DNA from 2 places in the Holdemanella sp. genome. Region 2 is predicted to be linked to the other one. Evidence: predicted binding sites of a transcription regulator. Region 2 holds the regulator's gene; the other holds the start of a gene.
What was found. Region 2 encodes Rex, which represses fermentation and respiration genes when NADH is low (regulators of the CRP and FNR family bind a similar motif). Its sites were predicted from a motif close to GTGAANNNNTTCAC; they were not measured.

Region 1 (14,374 bases), on a different contig from region 2:
AATATGCACCCACAGGTTTGACCATGTAATTGACTAAATCTAGTAATGGTGCAAGCACTAAGTTTGGAACGGGTCCATAAAGTAAGCAGCTGGCAGCTGTCGCAATGGAAGCAAAGCCTAGTTTTAACTGGTTTGTGATTTGGATGGATCCAAATAAGTTAAGAATAACATTTAGGGCAAAAAATAATGCCACACCTACGATAACACGCACGTTTTTTAATGAGCGTGCATTTTCTTTTAACATTACAAAGTATTGATTCATATATAAAAAGACCTCCTTTTTCCATATTGCGATACAAAAAAAGAAAGTCTTTAATTTTTTCGATCACAACAGCGGGATGCAAAATATGTACTGCAAGAATAACTTTTCGTTCCTTAACCAACTCCCCGTGTTAAAGACACTTAACGCACATATTTTTACTCTGTATGTAGTTGAATTATATGTATTAAAAAGAGATCTGTCAACAGATCTCTTTAATTGTTATTCGATTGTAGCTTTGTCTAACGCTTTAACGAAGTCATACAATGCAGCTGTATCTAAGTTTTTGATCTTTTTGTTGTATAGATCATAGTAACTTAAACCATTGATTGCTACATATGGACATAAAGCAGAAACTTTTTCGTAAACTTCTTTATAAGCAGCAGCACTTGCAGCTTGATCAGTTGTGTGTAATGCAGTATCTAATAATGCATCTAAATCAGGATCTGATAAACGAGCTGTATTATCTGTTTGACCAGTTTGGCATAATAAGTTGATACCAGTGTCATCACCTGAACCAAATTGCCATCCCATGTAAGATACTTCCCAATCGTTAACTGTATCATCACCTTGAACAGTCGCAACCATTGTGTTGAATTCACTTAAGTTTGTTTTGAAATCAACGCCAAGTTCTTCGCCCCAAGCTTTTTCTAGCATTGGAAGCATTGTATCTAATTGATCTTTACCTTTTGTAGAAACCATACGAACAGTTAATTTTTGTCCATCTTTTTCACGTTTTCCATCACTACCTACAGTCCATCCAGCATCATCTAAGATTTGTTTAGCTTTTTCGATATCATAATCATAGTAAGTCATGTTGTCATCTTTTTCTTTACCGGTAACGATATCACCTAATTGTGATGAAATTGGGTTAGCCATTAATACTGGAACGAAACCAGGTTGAGTTTTCTTAACATCCTTACTTCCTTTAGAGAATGAGTAGTAGCTATCAACAAATGATTGACGGTCAATCGCATAAGTTAATGCTTGACGTACAGCAGGATCTGCAGTGGCTCCAGCTTCACAGTTGTAAATAAAGTATTGCATTGAGCTTGATGCGTAGTTGTTGTAAGTTAAGTTCTTATCTAAACTTGCAGTACCAACTTTATCAGCGTTATCAGCTTGTGGTAATAAATCAACTGTTCCTTTTTGAAGCTCTTGAAGTTCTGTTGAAGTATCACAAATCTTCATTACAACATTATCAATTTGGTATTCTCCATCTTTAGCTTTAAATTTATCATTCTTGACAAATGTGGCAGCTGAATCTTTTTGGAAGTTTTTCAATACATATGGTCCAGTACCAATTGGTTCACTAGCCTTGTCTTCAAACATCTTTGTATCACCTTTTTTGTATTTTTTGAATTGTGAATTAGAGATGATTGGGAATGTACCAACTTGGCTGATTGCATCGATTCTTGGTGTTGCCAAGTGGAAAGCAACTGTGTAATCATCAATTTTTTCAACACCACTTAGAGTTTCGGCATCTCCATCATGATATTCTTTATAACCTTCTAAGTAATCAACATATGTTGAGAAACGACCAGTATAGCTTGGATCAGCCATAGCTGTAAATGTCAATACAACATCATCTGCATCCAATTTAGATCCATCAGAAAATTTAACTCCCTTTTTCAATTTGAATGTTAATGTTGATCCATCCTCACTAATAGTTGGTTGTTCAGTAGCAAGTTCTGGTTGTAATTGATTATCACGATCATAGCTCAACATACTTTGATAAACCATTTCAATAACGTAATCATCATATACAGTTTGATAATATAATGGAGAGAAAATTCCATTGAAACCTGTGTTTAAGCCCACTGTCAACGTTTTACCATTTGCACCAGATGATCCACTAGCACAACCAGTCATCATTGCAGCTGCCATACATACGGCACCGGCCTTCTTTAAATAGTGACTTGTTTTCATAATTTGCACCTATCCCTTCTTGTGATGTCACTAGTGTAAAACTTTACAATGAAAAATGCAAGCAAAATTTACATTAATTTACATCTGTGTGTAAATTAATTACAATTTATACATAATGTATACATTATATGAACAATATGTTATTTATCATATACACATTTTATGAATAAACTATGAGAAAAAGTTCACATTGTTTTTGTGGTAAATAAAGCATTTTTGGACTATACTTTGATAGAAAAGAGGTAGTTAAAGTTATGATTATTGATGAATTAGAAAAAAAGGTCCAAGGAAAGGGAGTACGAATCGTATTTACCGAAGGTTGGGATCCACGTGTACAAAAGGCAGCTATTGATTTGAAAAATAATGATGTTGTTTGCCCAGTATTATTAGGAACTCCAGAAGAAATCGCTGGTTGTGCACAAAAGAATAGTTTAAATGTTGAAGGAATCGAACAAATCGATCCAAATAACTTTGAACATATGGATGAAATGGTTCGTAAAATGGTTGAATTACGTCGTGGTAAAATGGACGAAGAAAAAGTTCGTACAGCATTGAAGAGCACAAACTATTTTGGAACTATGTTAGTTCAAATGGGATATGCTGATGGATTATTAGGTGGTGCTACATATTCTACAGCGGATACTGTACGTCCTGCATTACAATTAGTAAAAGCAGCTCCAGGAAACAAATTAGTTTCTTCTTGTTTCATTTTAATTAAAGAAGAATCTCAATTGATTATGGGTGACTGCTCAATTAACATCAACCCTAACACAGATGATTTAGTAGAAATCACAATGCAAACAGCTAAGTCAGCTCGTCAATTTGGTGTAGAACCAAAAGTTGCATTATTATCATATTCAACAATGGGTAGTGCAAAAGGTGAATGTGTTGCTAAGATGACTGAAGCAAGTGATCGTTTGCGTCGTATTGCTGATTTCGATATTGATGGAGAAATGCAATTTGACTGTGCAGTAAGTGAAGAAGTTGCTCGTTTAAAAGCCCCTAATTCAAAAGTTGCTGGACATGCAAATACTTTTATCTTCCCTAACTTGTCAAGTGGAAATATTGGATACAAGATTGCTGCTCGTTTAGGTGGATATGAAGCAGTTGGACCAATCTTACAAGGATTGAACGCACCAATCAATGACTTATCTCGTGGATGTACTTCAGATGAAATCTACAAGATGGCTATTGTAACTGCTGCTCAAAAAGATATGGATATCTAATTTAAATAATTATATTTTTCGATAAAAGAATCTCAATTGAGGTTCTTTTTTTCGTGCTATGAAAAAAGAGATGATTTTTCATCTCTTAAACTACGATATTAAAAACATGTACTGCAATATTGAAATAAACTAGAATAGAGCAAGTATCCACAATTGTTGTGATTAATGGACTGGCCATAATAGCTGGATCTACACCAATCTTATTTGCAAATAATGGAAGAATACAACCAATTAATTTTGCAACAATAACAACAACCATTAATGAAAGGGCAACGACAATTGCGATATTAAAGTTTTGGTATTGAATGAAAATACGTAAACCATTAGCTGCAGCTAAAATAAATCCAACAACAAGTGAAATTCTAAATTCTTTAAACATGACTTTAAAAATTTCTTTAAAATGAATTTCTCCCAAAGCTAAACCACGAATAATCAAAGTTGAACTCTGTGATCCACAGTTTCCACCTGTATCCATCAACATGGGAATAAAAGATACTAGTAATGGTACGGCGCTGAAGGCATTTTCATATCGGGTGATAATACTTCCTGTGATTGTGGCAGAAAACATTAAGGCAAGTAACCATAAGATACGGTGTTTTGCTTGTTGCCAAACCGTAGTTTCAAAATATGTTTTTTCATTGGGTTCCATGGCAGCCATACGAGAAATATCTTCGTTGGTTTCATCAACCATAACATCCATGGCATCGTCAAATGTAACAATACCAACAAGGCATCCATCACTATCAAGTACGGGCATCGCAATCAAGTCATATTTTCTAAATAAGTGAGCAACCTGTTCCTGATCTGTATGAGTGTGTACAGAAATAATGTTCGTATTCATTAGATTTGTGATATTTTCATCATCATCACTCGTCATTAAGCTTTTAGCTGTCACAATACCCATCAATCTTTTATTTTCAGTGACATAACAAGTATAAATTGTCTCTTTATGGATACCAATATCCTTAATATGGTTCATGGCCTGTTTTACAGTCATTGTTTTTTTCAATGTGACATATTCAGTCGTCATGATGGAACCGGCACTGTCTTCAGGATATTTTAAAAGTTTGTTGATGGTTGAACGCTTATTTGAATCTAAGTTTTTCAAAATACGCGTTACTAAGTTTGCAGGTAGATCCTCTAACATATCTACTGTATCATCCATATAAAGATCATCCAATAGTTCTTTTAATTCAGTTTCTGAAAACATGTCTACCAGATATGTCTGCATCTTCGAACTCATGCATGAGAATACATTGGCAGCTTTTTCTTTAGAAATTAAACGGAATGCCAAAGCACATTCTTTCGCATCTAACTCTTCTAAAAAGGCAGCTGTATCCATATCGTTCATTTCGGAAAGTATATTTTGTGCAGTTTTGTATTTTTTGTCTTGTAGTAATTGAATGAATTCTTCTTTGTTCATCATAATTATGTACCTCTGCTTTCTTTAAATAATTCAAACTATTCCCATCCGGATCCGTACACATACAAGCCTCACCTCCTTATATAAAGAAAACGCCATTGCCTAAACAATGACGTCATTAACCTAAGTATCACCGTTCAAGCTTTAGTATCACAGGGCATATTAATTACATTAAGCCAAGCCTTTGCGACTTAGCCTGCTGACCAACGAGTCGTGTCTCCACAACTTTGCGGCAGTAATCTTAGGAAATCCAAATCCCTGCGGTAACCTCACCTACCGTATATCTTTATGTACGTGAAAAGAATAATATAAATTAGTAAGTGAGTCAACCTTAACAGTATAAAAACTATGTTAAATTTAAATAATATGAAAACTATCCTTATTTTTAAGAATTTCTGGTGTCTTTCTAAGAATGAAATCTAGAAATGTCTTGCCTGCATAAGATAAAGTATCGTAATTATTATAGGCAATGCCAACATGACGAAATAGATTTTCTTGTATTGGAATCAAACACAAATCGTCATAATCACTTAAAGCATTTTGATAAAGTATGGAAATACCTAAGTTCTGACGAATCATAGCTAAAATAGTAAAGTCATCATATACTTTGTGTTTAATCTGTACATGTAATCCTAGATTTTGAAATGTTTTTATTGGTAAAGAATACTCTCCCTCATCCAATTGAATAAAAGGATATTTTGCAATTTGTTTCATACTTAATACTTCATAATTAGCTAACACATGACTTTGTGGCACCAACGCAAACATTTCATCATAATACAATTCTTGATATTGAACTCGTTGGATGGCATCAATACAAGTGAATCCTAAATCAAGACTTCCTTCTAATAATTGTTGTTCAATATTTGTATATTCACTTTGATACAGTTCAAATTGTATGTTTGGATACATTTCAATGAATTCTTCCATTAATGAAGGCAAAAGATGTCGAGATACACTTGTGAATGTACCAATTCTTAATGTGACTTGGTCCAACCCTTTCATTTCCTGCTTTTTAGTACGAAGATTATCAAGACTTGCCTGAACAGATTTTAAATAGGGAAGATATGCATGTCCATCTTTACTAAGAATGACACCACTTTTTTGTCGAATGAATAAAGTGGTTTCTAATTCTTCTTCTAAAGATTTTATTGTTTGAGAAACTGCACTTTGTGAATAGCCAAGATCTTTAGCAGCTTGACTGATTGTTTTTGTTTCTAATACTTTGAAAAAAATATCATATTTTGTTAGATTCATATCTATCACATTTCCTTATGGAAGTATTATAAATATTTGATTTACAAATAACAATACAGTCCTTATAATGCAAAAAAATGGGAGTGAGATTATGGAGTTTAAAAAAGGAATCAAAGATAGTATTCCAGTTGGACTAGGATACTTTGCAGTTTCCTTTTCACTTGGAATCATCGCAAAAAATGTAGGTTTATCACCGATACAAGGCTTTTTGACTAGCCTATTCATAAATGCATCGGCAGGAGAATATGCGGTCTTTTTAATGATTAGTACACATGGTACTTTTATTCAGATGGTTATCATGACTTTAGTCAGTAATGCTCGCTATTTCTTAATGAGCTTTGCGCTCAGTCAAAAAATCGAAGAAAAAACGAATCTGCTTCATAGGATGTGTATAGGTTTTGATTTAACAGATGAATTATTTGGTTTGGCAATCAATCACGAAGGGAAAGTGAATCATAAATATATATATGGTACATATTTGGTGGCACTTCCATGTTGGGCACTAGGAACTGCATTGGGAATAGTTGCTGGTAATAGTCTTCCTACAAAAATTGTAGCAAGTTTAAGTGTTGCGTTATACGGTATGTTTTTGGCTATTATTATTCCTCAGGCAAAAAAAGATCATGTGATTGGACTGCTCATTATTATAAGTTTCTTATTGAGTTACATTTGTAAGGATGTGCCAATCTCAGGTGGAACAAGAACCATTTTATTAACAATCATAATTTCAATGGCCGCGGCCATTATAAAACCTAGAAAGAAGGAAGAAAATGTCTAATCCAATGATGTATGTAGTTACAATGGCGGTTGTCACATATTTGATTCGTGTCTTGCCGTTAACGCTTTTTAATAAGCCAATTACAAATATATATGTTCAATCATTTTTGTACTACGTTCCCTATGTGACTTTGGCTGTGATGACCTTTCCTACTATATTATATGAAACGAATTCTCAGTTAGCAGGACTTGCAGCGCTAATAGTTGGAATTATTTTGGCATGGAAAGACAAGAGCTTATTTCAAGTATCCATTGCATGTTGTTTAGTCGTTTTAATAATGGAATATATAATATGAAAATAATGCCACAAAAGTGACATTATTTTTTTAGTATATCTATTGTATGTGAACTTGCACCAATGAGCTCTTGTCTTTCACAAGTGGCAAGATGATATTTTATGAACAGTTCAAATGTTTCATCATCCATCTTATTTAAAATTGGGCGCATATAATCACTAGGGCCATCAGCAGCAATAATTTGGATTCGTTCTAAACCAACATCTTCATTTAATTGATTAATTGTATCTAGACGAATGTAACTATATAAATCATCTATATTTGTTTGCGTTTGAAATGTTTCATCGAGTTTTTTTGCTGCTAATGATTCTTTGATGTGTCCATCTCGAAAACCGTGGACTAAGACGCTATATTCATTCATAACGTAAGCCACAAAAATAATTCCATCTTTTTTTGTAACGCGTTTAGCTTCGGATAATGCTTTTAATTTATCTTCATAACTAAATAAGTGGTACATAGGTCCAAATAGTAGGGTGATGTCAAAAGTGTTATCTTGATATCTTGATAAATCTAAAGCGGTTCCTTGATAGGCTTTCACATTGCTTTTTTTAGCTTTTAAAACACCAAGATTATATTTAACAAGTTCAATCGCATCGACTTGATATCCTTCATTACTTAAGGCAACACTATATCTGCCGGTTCCGGCTCCAATATCCAATATGCGATCTTCAGGCTTTAAATATTTATGGATATATTTCATGCTTGTTGTATATTCAACTTGGCCATGTCTTGATAAGAGTCTTTTATCTTCACAAAATTTACCGTAATAATTTTCTAATTTACTCATGTGTTTTTTCCTCAACTTCTTTAATATAATAAGGTATATGTTTGGATTTTTGCAACGTTTCATGTATGATTATTTGTGGATAAAAACATATGTTTTATGAATGTAGAAATAGATAATAAATAATTTGGAGGTCAACTATGGAAAAAGAATTTAAGGCGATATATGGACAGGCAATGTCGATTGTGACACATAAGCCTAGTCAATACGCAAAGAATATCACATTGCGTTATCCTATGAAATCGACATTCAAAGGGAATAAGATACGTATTTGTTTAGATAACTTTACAGGAAAAGAAGGCGTGGTCTTTGATTCAATCACAATTGGACGAGTTATTAGTGGACGTGATTTAGATCCAACATCCATTGTGGATATTACTTTTAATGGTTCAAAAGGACTTCATCTTGATGTGGGAGAACAATGTTATAGTGATCCATTGGATTTTAAAGTGCATGAACAAGAAACAATCGCAATTAGTTTCTATTTAAAAGAATTCACCCACTTACGTTGTGGCGTATATACACAAGGACCATTAAGTACGGGCTATTTTGGAGAAGGTGATTTCTCTCATGCAGGTATTATGGATCATGCTTCAAGCATGAAGACGCCATGGGTGTTTTTCTTAAGCGAAGTGGCTGTTTTGACAGAACCAGAATATAAAGTTATTACTTGTTATGGTGATTCTATTACTTCGCAGGATTGGCCTGATTATTTACAGAAGTTAATGTGGGAAAATAATAAAAAAGTGTCTGTAGTTCGAAAAGCCGTTAGTGGTACACGTATTTTAAGACAATATTCTTGTGTACAGTATGAAGCATATGGATTAAAAGGAGATTATCGATTTGGTCACGAGATGCATGTGGCTGGAAGTGATACTTTAATTATTCTGCAAGGAATAAATGATATTATTCATCCAGTCGGTGTTGAAAAGAATGAATTTAGACCATGGCAAGATCTTCCGTCAAGTCAGGAATTGATTGAGGGCTTAAGAAAATATGTAAAGCACGCGAAATCATTAGGGATGAAGGTCTATATTGGGACGTTGATTCCGATTGAAGGCTGGCGTACTTATGCATATTTTAGAGAGAACTTGCGTAATGAAGTCAATGAATGGATTCGTACAACGGATGAAATTGATGGCGTAATTGATTTTGATAAAGATATTTGCGATGGACATAAAATGCAAGATGCATTTGATAGTGGAGATCACTTACATCCAAGTGATGAGGGATATGCGCAAATGGCAAAAACCGCATACAATAAAATGTCCATGGAGTAATTCCATGGACGTTTGTCATATATGAAAGAAATAGGCAGAAAGAGATAAGTATAGTGAGTAAATGAGGTAACTGCTTATTTCTATATATAGAATAAGGAGAAGAGCTTAAAGTAATCTTAAAAAGAAGGTGAATAGAATGGTACAAATTGGAGTTTATGGCTTAGGTGGTATTAGCCGTCGCGTAATACAAGGTGTTTTGTTTTCACGTAATGCGAATCTATATGCAGTGTGTTCTTCTAGTATAGAAAAAGCGGATGCTTTTAAAGAGGAGTATGGGGCAAAAAAAGCTTACGATAACTATGAGAAGATGTTGCAGGATACAAATATAGATATGATATATATTTGTACACCGAATTATTTGCATGCCAAACATATTCAGCTGGCATTGGCAAACCATAAACATGTAGTTTGCGAAAAACCAATGTGTGTATCTAGTGAAGAATTACATGCATGCTTTGATTATGCACACCAACAAAACTGTTTTTTAATGGAAGCCCATAAAACGGTTTTCACACCATTAAATCAAAAATTATTTGAAATGATTTCAAATGAAGAAATTGGTGAAATAAAATCAATGGATGCTCAATATGCAACAAAACTGACAGAAACAATTTCAGGCTGGCATTTTAACCAGCCAGGATCTGGATGTATGTTTGATATTGGGGTTTACCCTATTTGTTATGCAAATAGAATGGCGAATAGCTCAATATTGAAAGTATCTCGATTTCAGGATGAAGCTTTGATTGAATATGAAAATGGGTGCGTGGCACATATCGCAACAAGCTGGGATGTGGATATGGAAAATACAGCTCATATATATGGTACAAAGGGTAGCGTTACTTGTAAGAATTTTTGGAAGAATACAGAACTTGTAATGAATGATAAAAAGATTGTGGTAGAACAGAAATCGGATTTTACTGGTGAAATCGAACATGCGTGTACTTGTATAGAGAGTGGTTTGATTGAAAGTCCTATAATGTCAAGAAATGCAAGCTTAGAAATTCTTAAGGTCATTGGGGTATGAGAAGAAAAGTTAAATTAAGTAGAATTTTAATTCTTATATTAATTCCTATTTTAATTGTGAGTGGTAGTGTTTATGTGATTTACATGTTGTTTACACAAGAAGAATCGGTAATAGAAGAAAAGAGCTATTATGATTTAAATTTATTTTCTTTGGAAAATGGATTAATGACATATAAAGATTCTTTGTATAAGGTATCCACTGGAATTGATGTATCAAGTCATAATGGAGCTGTTGACTGGGCAGCAGTAAAGACGGATGGAATTGAGTTTGCGATGTTAAGGATAGGTTATCGTGGTGCCCAAGAGGGAATCTTACATGAAGATGAATATTTTAATACAAATATTCAACAAGCTATTCAGAATCATCTTAAGGTAGGTGCTTATTTTTTCTCGAGTGCAATTTCGGCTGAAGAGATTGATGAAGAAGTAGATTTAGTGTTGAATAAAATTAAGGGATATAAGATTCAAATGCCGGTTGTTTATGATATGGAAGAATTTGATCAGGGTGGAAGAATTGATGATTTGTCTATAGAACAAAGAACGAAGCTGGCCCTACGGTTTTGTAAAAAGATCAAAGAAGCTGGATATCAACCAATGATATATGGAAATATGACTTGGTTATATCAAAATTATGATTTTGAAAGAATATCAAAATATCCGATTTGGCTAGCAAGTTATACAACAAGTTGCCCGATGGAAGATAAATTTGATATATGGCAATATTCAAATAAAGGTCAAGTGAATGGAATAGAAGGAGATGTAGATATGAATATATATCTACAAAAGAAATGATATGATAGATTTTGAGAAATCGCAAAATTAACACAAAGTATATTGAAGGATTTGTAGATGAACTTTCAAAAAAGGGATTTGTTGATAAAACAATAAAGAATCATTATTTCAATGTGGATTTTTATTTAAACGATTTTTTTGTTGAGAGAAGATGCTTTAACTATGGAAAATGGTTGCAAGGATGAATACTTAAGTGATTTCTTTGGATACTTTTTCATACGTAAGTGTATGTGGAGCACACCGGATACAGTTAAGTCAACAATCGCAAGTCTTAAAAAGTTTTATCGATTATTAAAAGAAGATTATGAAGAATTCACGGATACAATTCGTGTTAATAAGGAATATTGGATAGATTGTTGCAGTGAATATAATGATGGAATAAGTGAATGGTGATTAAAATGGAAATAAATGATGGATATATGCCGTTTAAGGGCTTTAAAACATACTATCGTATTGTGGATGGAGGAGATAAGACTCCATTGATTTGTTTACATGGAGGACCAGGATCAACACATAATTATTTTGAAGTGTTGGATTGTATTGCCAAGACGGGAAGAAAAGTGATTATGTACGATCAACTTGGCTGTGGTAAATCATTTGTAGAAGGTCATGATGAATTGTGGAATCAAGATATGTGGATGGAAGAACTTGAAGCGTTGATGGAGTATTTAAATATTGAATCTTGTCATTTGTTGGGACAATCCTGGGGTGGTATGTTAGCCATTGCCTATGCGATTGAAAAGAAAAGCGTGAGATTGAAGTCTTTAATTCTTTCGAGTACATTATCTTCAGCTTCACTATGGGCAAAAGAACAACATCGTATGATTTCATTTATGTCAGATGATGAGAAACAAGCAATTTTAAGTGAAGACTATGAATCTGATCAATATCAATTGGCTAATGAGCATTATATGCAGCTTCATTGTGCAGGGCCATTTGATGAAGATACGCCAGAATGTGTTAAAAGAGAAAAGAAAGCTGGGACTCGTGCCTATTTAATTGGTTGGGGACCTAATGAATATACTCCGCTTGGAACTTTGAAGGATTTTGAGTATACAAATCGATTGAACGAAATTCAAGTTCCGGCACTAATAATAAGTGGAACGAATGATTTATGTACACCATTAGTTGCCAAAACTATGTATGATGGAATTAAAAATGCAAAATGGCATTTAATGCCAGAATGTCGTCATATGTGTTTTGTGGATGATCATGATACGTATTGTCACAATTTAGAGGATTGGTTAGCGTCTGTTGATTAAAAACAGATGCTTTTTTACATGTTTTGAAAAAATAGGTGTATTTTTATTGTTTAAAACAATATTTGTGACCCACTGATATCAGTTGTCACAGTTATTTTTTGGAAACAGTTAAAAAAATAAAAAATTAAACGTGTTAAAACACGATAAATAAGGGCTTTAAAAGAATTATTAAATTTTTTTAATTTAGGGGTTGAATGCATGAAATATATGTGTTAGAATACAGGAGCTTGCGATGAAGTGCGAGGTTGCTGACCCACTGAGAACCGTTGTCATGGGTGTGGCCAGGTAATTCGCATGGAGCATGTTTATCTAGAATAAACGAAAGGAGTTAAACATGGCAAAAAATACTATGAGAATTCGCTTAAAGGCGTATGAGCACAGAATCTTAGATGATAGTGCAAAGAAAATTGTCGAAGCTGCGACAAAACACGGAGCTAAAAAGGTTGTAGGACCAGTTCCATTACCTACTGAAAAACAGGTAGTAACAATTCTTCGTGCGGTTCACAAATACAAAGATTCACGTGAACAATTTGAAATTCGTACGCACAAGCGTTTGATTGAGATTGTTGCACCAAACAAGGAAACGATTGATTCTTTACAAAGACTTGAACTTCCTAGCGGTGTCGACATCGAAATTAAACTTTAATGGAGGTGTCAATGATGAAAGGACTATTAGGAAGAAAATTAGGAATGACACAAGTCTTCACTGAAGATGGTGTATTGATTCCGGTAACTGTAGTTGAAGTAACACCAAACGTTGTTTTACAAAAGAAAACAGTTGAAACAGATGGTTACAACGCAGTTCAATTAGGATTTGAAGAAATCAAAGAAAAACGCACAACTAAAGCAAACATCGGACACTGTAAAAAAGCAAATACAAGTCCAAAGCGTTTCATTAAGGAAGTGCGCGACTGTGACATGGATGTAAACGTTGGAGATTTGGTTAACGTTGATATCTTTGCTGCAGGAGAAACAGTAGATGTAATCGGTACAAGCAAAGGTAAAGGTTACAACGGTACAATCGTTCGTAACAATGCTCACCAAGGTCCAAAGACTCACGGTGGATCTAAGAACATTCGTCACATCGGTTCATTAGCTACAAACGGTATTACTTCACGTCAAGGACGTATTATGAAGGGTACTATCATGGCTGGTCAAGAAGGTGGATATACTACTACAAATCAAAACTTGACAGTTATTAAAGTTGATACAGAAAACAACTATATGTTAATTAAAGGTAACGTTCCTGGACCTAGAAAAGGTTGCGTAATGGTACGTACTGCTAAAACTAGCAAGGGAGATAAAGAACCTGTTACTTTAGTTGACTATACTGCAAATAAGGAGGTTCAATAATGGCTACTATCGACGTAATTAACCAAGCTGGTGCAGTTGTTGGTTCAATCGAATTGAACGACGCTGTTTTCGGAATTGAACCACACCAACAGGCTATGTATGATGCATTAGTAATGCAAATGGCAAGCCGTCGTCAAGGAACTGCTGACACTAAGGGTCGTAGCGAAGTTTCTGGTGGTGGACGCAAGCCTTACCGTCAAAAAGGTACAGGACGTGCTCGTCAAGGTTCTATCCGTGCTACTCAATTTAGAGGTGGTGGAACTGTATTCGGAGCTACTCCACGTAACTATGCATACCGCATTAACAAAAAAGTTCGCCGTTTAGCAGTTAAATCTGCATTGAGCGAAAAAGTTCAAGAAACAGCATTCAGCGTTTTGGATAAATTTGAAATTGCTGAACCAAAAACAAAAACATTTGTTTCAATTATTGAAGCTATCCAAGCGCCTAAGAAAACATTGTTTGTTGTTGCAGATAGCGAAGATGCAACAAACGTTTACTTATCAGCACGTAATATTGCTGGAGCTACAGTAATGTCTGCTTCTGCAATCAACACTTACGATTTAGTAAATGCAAACAAAGTTGTTATGACAAGCGCTGCCGTAAAACAAGTTGAGGAGGCATTGGCATAATGAAAGATTACAGAGACGTAATTATCCGCCCAATCATCACTGAAGCAACTATGAAGATGATGGCTGAAGATAACAAAGTAACTT
Region 2 (6,306 bases):
TTTGAATTTGAGGATTCTAGAATTCAAAGAGATTTCTATAATCAGATCACGCGCCTCGATAATTGTGAGGTTGCCAATGAGGTAAAGAGTTTAAAGGCTGCCAAATCGCAGTTAGAGGCTATTGAGTTTTTGGAGAGTCATGCTAAAAATATTGTGATTCCAGAAAAAATTATGCATGCGATGCAAATTCGCAAGATGTATCCGGAGGCTAATCTAAATGAATTGTGTTTAGAGTGTAAAAATGAATTTGGTGAAGATATTTCAAAATCTGGAATGAAGCATCGCTTAGCGAAAGTGAAGCAGATGGCTTCAGAATTAAAGGAGGAATTGGATGCTTAAAAAAATAGGAATTATAAGCTTATCATTCTTATTGTGTGCATGTTCCTTGGGGGTTCAATTAAAAAAGTCAATGTTCACGATTGAACTTGGAAAAGATATTTATGCCAATCCAACTTTGTATTTAAAGAATGCGACTTTTTCATCTCGTTTAAAAGTTGTTTCAAAAAGTGTTGGGGTAGATAAGAAAAATAATCGCTTTATGACATCTGGAATGGATTATTTGGTTGTTGGTGAATATGACTTTGCGATTGTGGATGGGAGTAAAGAGTATCCTTTTGTGATAAAAGTTAAAGATACAACGGCTCCAGTATGTGCAAGTGAAGTGGGTCAAATCACAATTGGGGTTGGACAGAATGTTGATTGGAATTCCTACTTTCATGCGACAGATCTATCGGGAGTTACTTTTGAAGCCAATGTTGATACGTCCACTGCATCCACACAGGATGTACAAGTAAAAATCAGTGATCGTTTTGGAAATTCAGTCACGAAAAATGTAAGTGTGGTCGTTCAATAATGAAAAAGGCAGATAAAATTCTGATAGTATGCATTATGATCGTAGCGGTAGTACTATGTGTTCCTTTGTTTTTTAGTAAAAATGAAAATGTGTATGCGAGTGTATATGTTAAGGAAAAACAAGTTTTACGTATAGATTTATCAAAAGATAAAACGTATGTCGTAAATGGAAAGCTTGGAAAAGTGCATATTGAGGTTAAACAGAAAAAAGTGCGTGTTACACAAGAAAAGAGTCCACATCATTATTGTTCGAAACAAGGTTATGTTTCGGATGCCAATGTTCCCATTGTATGTTTGCCCAATGAGACAGTGGTAAAAATTGAAAAAGAAGCTAGTCAGGATACGGTGATACAATGAGGGTCAAGAAAAGTGTAATTTTAGCTTTCTTGGTTGCGGTCGGTATATTGTTGCAGCTTTTAGAAAGTTTTGTAGGTATATTTATGATTGTTCCTGGATATAAGATTGGCTTGGCAAATATTGCTGGCTTATTTGCACTTTATATGTATGATGAAAAATCATTGGCTTATGTATCGTTGCTTCGTATCATTTTGTCAAGCTTAATGCAGGGAATGTTATTTTCTGTTTCGTTTTGGCTTTCGTTAAGCGGTGGTATTTTGGCTTGTATTGCGATGATCTTAGCGTATCGAAGTAAGGCGTTTTCGATTTATGGCGTAAGTATACTTGGAGCTAGCTTTCATAATATAGGACAAGTAATCGCAATTACTTGGATTTATCAACAGTATTTTATGCAGTTGTTTTTACCAATTCTTTTGGCATTGTCCATTGTGAGTGGTATATTAATAGCAGTAGTATGTAGAAAGGTTTTAGACCGATTAAGTGGAGGAAATTATGGAAAAATATAGTTATACACCAAAGGATGTTTGTAGTCGTCAATTCAATTTTGAAATTGAAGATGGAATTATTAAAAGTTTTGAGGCCATTGGTGGATGCAATGGAAATTTAAAGGGAATTGGATGTTTATTGAAGGGAAGAAGTGTAGATGAAGTTATCGATACTTTGACTGGAGTAACATGTGGAAATAAGCCAACATCTTGTCCAGATCAAATCGCATGTGCGCTTAAGGCATATCGTGGCTGATCATTTTCTTGGGGCTTTAAAGGAAATTGAAAGACGTGCTCAAAATAACATTCTTGTATTTTCAGATGTATTAACAGAACGTTTAGAAGTCATTGCACAAAATATGGTTGGAAAATCAATTTCGGATAATGATTATTTAAAGTTGTTGGAATTGTATTATAAAAAGTTTTCGAAAGACGAAAATAAGCAGGCCATGTTGTTTTGTCTTTTAAGAATGCAGGAAGTTGTATTTTATAAAGAACATAAAGAGAATCAGGATGATTTAAGTAAGATGGAATTTAATGAGGAATATGATTCTATCACGAAAGCTTTTCTATTTAGAAAAAGAGATTATTATCAGATTACACTGAAAAATATATTTCAACGATTTATCTTATTAGACACACTTGCGTATATTGTGTTTTTACTTGTGTTTGTTCTTTTGATTCACATTTCTTTTAGGGTTTCATTTATTTTACTAGTAATTTTGTGGGCGCTTGTATTGTTTTTTGCGAAAAAGAAGGGCGTTCCTTATTTTTATAATTCAAGAATTCAAACACTTCTTCAAGATGTGGATTCAACATTGTTGCAGGTGGATCAAGCAATTTTCTAAAGTCGAGTAATCGACTTTTTTGTTTTTTAAATTTTTTCACAAGTTAACTTGTTAAATATATCACAAATATGATATTATTATTGCGTGGGGTGATAAAATGCAGAATAGAAATGTGCCCAAAGCAACTTTACAGAGGTATCCAGTATATTTAAAAGCTTTACGTAAACTTCAAAAAAATGGCGTTGAACGAATTATGTCCAAAGAATTATCGAGTTTTGTAGATATTGAGCCTACAACAATTCGTCGTGATTTCTCCTTTTTAGGGAATCTTGGAAAACAAGGCTATGGATACGATGTGGATAAACTGATTGAAATATTTAATAGTCAGTTAGGCGTTGATTTTGATGAAAAAATAATTTTAGTTGGTGCTGGTAACTTAGGTCGTGCGTTAATGAATTATAATAAATGGGATTATGTTGTTGGTGAAATCGCATGTGCCTTTGATGTGGATCCAGCTAAGTGTGGAACACAATTTGGTGTCGAAGTATATCCGATGTCGGAGTTAGATACGAAGATTCCTGAAGGATGTCGTATTGCGATTTTAACAATTTCACATGATGTACAAGAAACAGTAGATAAACTAGTACAGTGTGGAATTAATGGCATCGTTGATTTTACGCATCAACATTTTTTGGTCCCAAAAGGGGTTGTCATTAAAAGTATTGATGTGGTATCATCTATACAAGAATTGGTATTTATTACAAATTCATTAGAAACAAAGACGCAGAAATAGAAGTCGTCCAAAACGAACATGTAAAGAGAGTCTTGTTAGGTGAAAATAGACAGTGCAAGTTTGGATTGATAACACCTGTGGAGTCGTACTGGAGAAATTAAGTAGACAGTAACGTGTGGAATGCGTTAAATTCCAATTGAGTGCATACATACGTGTGATGAAACAGGATGGTACCGCGGTAATAATCGTTCCTTTTAATTAAGGGACGTTTTTTTTATTTTGAAGGGAGAAACTATGTTAGTAAAAAAATTAAAAGAAACATTTGAACAGTACGATGGACAAAGTATTACTTTGCAGGGATGGGTTCGTACAAATCGTAATTCAAAGGCAGTTGGATTTATTGCGTTGAATGATGGAACAACTTTTTCAAATGTGCAGGTTGTATATGCGGATAGCTTAGAAAACTTTGATGAAGTATCAAAAATTACAACAGGTTCAGCTATGGAAGTAACAGGAAAACTTGTATGTACTCCAGAAGCAAAACAGCCATTTGAAATTCAAGCCGAAAGTATTAGTGTTTTAGGATTATGTGATCACGATTATCCATTGCAGAAAAAACGTCACAGTTTTGAATTTATGCGTGAAATTCCTCATGTACGTCCTCGTGCAAATACATACTATGCTATGTTTAGATTAAGAAGTGTATTAAGTATGGCAATTCACACATTCTTCCAGGATCGTGGATTCGTATATGTACATACACCAGAAATCACTGGTAATGATGCAGAAGGTGCTGGTGAATGTTTTACAGTTACAACTCGTGAAGATGCAAAATATGATAAGGATTTCTTTGGTAAACATGCTCAACTTACAGTATCTGGACAATTGCATGTTGAACCATTCGCATTAACATATCGCAATGTTTATACTTTTGGTCCAACTTTCCGTGCAGAAAATTCAAATACAACTCGTCACGCTTCTGAATTCTGGATGATTGAACCAGAACTTGCGTTTGCGGATTTAGCCGATAACATGGATTGCATTGAAGAAATGATCAAATATTGCATCAACTATTGTTTAGAACATGCTAAAGAAGAAATGGAATTCTTTGCATCAATGATCGACAAAGAATGTATTAAACGTGTGACTCATGTTGCAAACTCTAACTTTGAAAGAATGACTTATACAAAGGCTATTGAATATTTGGAAAAAGCAAAAGATCAATTTGAAAACCAGGATATTTTCTGGGGTATGGATCTTCAGAGTGAACATGAGCGTTATATTTGCGAAAAAGTCGTAAATGGTCCTGTTTTCTTAACGGATTATCCAAAGGATATTAAAGCATTCTATATGCGTGTCAATGATGACAACAAGACAGTTGCAGCATGTGACTTATTAGTTCCTTATGTTGGAGAATTAGTTGGTGGTTCTCAACGTGAAGAGCGTTATGATGTGTTAGTGAATCGTATGAAAGAAATTGGAATGGAACAAGAGACATTACAATGGTATTTAGATTTACGCCGCTTTGGAGGATGCAAACACTCAGGATTTGGTCTTGGATTTGACCGTATGTTGATGTATTTAAGTGGTGTTGCGAATATTCGTGATGTTCAGCCATATCCACGTACACCTAGAAATTTAATTTTCTAATGAATTAGACAGGTATCTCGTTGATACCTGTTTTCTTGTGTGATATAAATAAGGGGTATGAAAAAAGTAAGAGTAGTTAATAAGAAAAATTTAAGCACGATGATCGTTGGGGTTGTTACTATTGCTATTGTGGTTGTTTGTGTTTTTTTATATGTATCAAGACCAACTGAAATAGATAAGTTGTCACAATCTTATTTGGATACAGTGGATGTTGAAAAACTGCAAAAAAAGGTGGAGACAAGTTTTGATGGGGCTTATCGACTCAGTGATTATTTAGTTTATGGGGAGACGTTGTCTTTGTATAAAGATGAGTATGGTACAAAGAAAATGGATAAAATGCAAGGCAATAACATTGTTCTAAGAAATGTTATGAATGATGCCATTACAAGTTTTACATTTAATGGAAAAGTGGATTCAGGTATTGATTTAGGTTCTTTAAAAGAAGGAATTTATGAACTGTATACATATGATCATTATGAAAAGGAGCGTATCTATTTTGACGATGCATTTAAGGCGAAGACAATCACAACAATGCGTCGCAATAAAAAGGTGAAAGATATTACGTTTGTGGCAGATAAAGAGGCATTAAAAGAGTATGATATTCATTTAAAGAAAAATTATACGTTCATTATTGTCACTAAGCATATCCCAAAATCCAATGTATATGATGTAGTGATCGATCCATGTGGAAATGCGATGAATTACATCTCGAATACAGTAGATTATGGTGCAAGTACATCAATTTTAGATGAACCAACTTCTTCCATGGAATTTGCGAAAAAATTAAAAAAAGAATTAGAAGAAAAGGGATTAAAGGTAAAAATCTTACGTAAAGAAAACGAAACGCCTGGATATTATGGTGCAGATGGTCGTCCGGCTCGTGGTTATAAGGCAAAGGCTAAATTATATATTGCCTTGGGTGCAAGCTATGATGAAAATGTAGATGCGCCTTATATGATGGCAAGTCCATATACAAATAGTGGGTTGGCTAATACAATCTCATATTATATGGATCAAAGTGGATTGACATTGTATGTGGCTAGAACGAATAGCACGCAGGAAAATGGAGTTTTATATGATTCATTTGCCGAAGATGAAAAGGGTGAAGTAAAAAAATATGAACTTTACCCACAATTAAGAGAAACTGGTGGAAGAGCAACATACACTGGTGTTTATGGTGATGAGATGAGAAATGCAAAATATAAAGATGCCTACGGGATGTATGGATTATACTTTTCATATGCGAGTGCAATGAATTCTCAAAGTGTTGCTTATTTTAACGACAATACGGATGCGATAGCGAAAACTTTGGTGAAGGGTATTGTTAGATATTTTGAAATTTAGGGTGATAGTATGGTGCGCCAGTTCGGTGCAGTTGATTTAGTTAGGTGAAACTCCTGACCTGGTAACTCTTTGAGCAAAGAGGCCAGTATCTAGTCCT

Region 1: the regulator Rex is predicted to act here: its motif matches at 2,364-2,377, upstream of pta (phosphate acetyltransferase).

The regions. Positions count from the first base shown of each region.
Region 1 covers NZ_DBMEXE010000002.1:1,018-15,391, forward strand. The annotation lists gene ACZQCL_RS00140 (folate family ECF transporter S component) at 1-262, opposite strand, end outside; THF riboswitch at 330-427, opposite strand; gene ACZQCL_RS00145 (ABC transporter substrate-binding protein) at 482-2,188, opposite strand; gene pta (phosphate acetyltransferase) at 2,443-3,414, shown strand; gene mgtE (magnesium transporter) at 3,500-4,840, opposite strand; M-box (ykoK) riboswitch at 4,959-5,125, opposite strand; gene ACZQCL_RS00160 (LysR family transcriptional regulator) at 5,195-6,094, opposite strand; gene ACZQCL_RS00165 (AzlC family ABC transporter permease) at 6,186-6,872, shown strand; gene ACZQCL_RS00170 (AzlD domain-containing protein) at 6,865-7,167, shown strand; gene ACZQCL_RS00175 (class I SAM-dependent methyltransferase) at 7,190-7,954, opposite strand; gene ACZQCL_RS00180 (GDSL-type esterase/lipase family protein) at 8,092-9,231, shown strand; gene ACZQCL_RS00185 (Gfo/Idh/MocA family protein) at 9,368-10,255, shown strand; gene ACZQCL_RS00190 (glycoside hydrolase family 25 protein) at 10,252-11,046, shown strand; gene ACZQCL_RS00195 (hypothetical protein) at 11,185-11,439, shown strand; gene pepI (proline iminopeptidase) at 11,445-12,308, shown strand; gene rpsJ (30S ribosomal protein S10) at 12,643-12,954, shown strand; gene rplC (50S ribosomal protein L3) at 12,969-13,661, shown strand; gene rplD (50S ribosomal protein L4) at 13,661-14,290, shown strand; gene rplW (50S ribosomal protein L23) at 14,290-14,374, shown strand, end outside.
Region 2 covers NZ_DBMEXE010000074.1:75-6,380, reverse strand. The annotation lists partial or broken gene whiA (DNA-binding protein WhiA) at 1-339, shown strand, start outside; gene ACZQCL_RS04870 (hypothetical protein) at 332-853, shown strand; gene ACZQCL_RS04865 (NusG domain II-containing protein) at 853-1,209, shown strand; gene ACZQCL_RS04860 (Gx transporter family protein) at 1,206-1,715, shown strand; gene ACZQCL_RS04855 (TIGR03905 family TSCPD domain-containing protein) at 1,702-1,950, shown strand; gene ACZQCL_RS04850 (hypothetical protein) at 1,943-2,542, shown strand; gene ACZQCL_RS04845 (redox-sensing transcriptional repressor Rex) at 2,640-3,275, shown strand; gene asnS (asparagine--tRNA ligase) at 3,510-4,865, shown strand; gene ACZQCL_RS04835 (hypothetical protein) at 4,923-6,209, shown strand.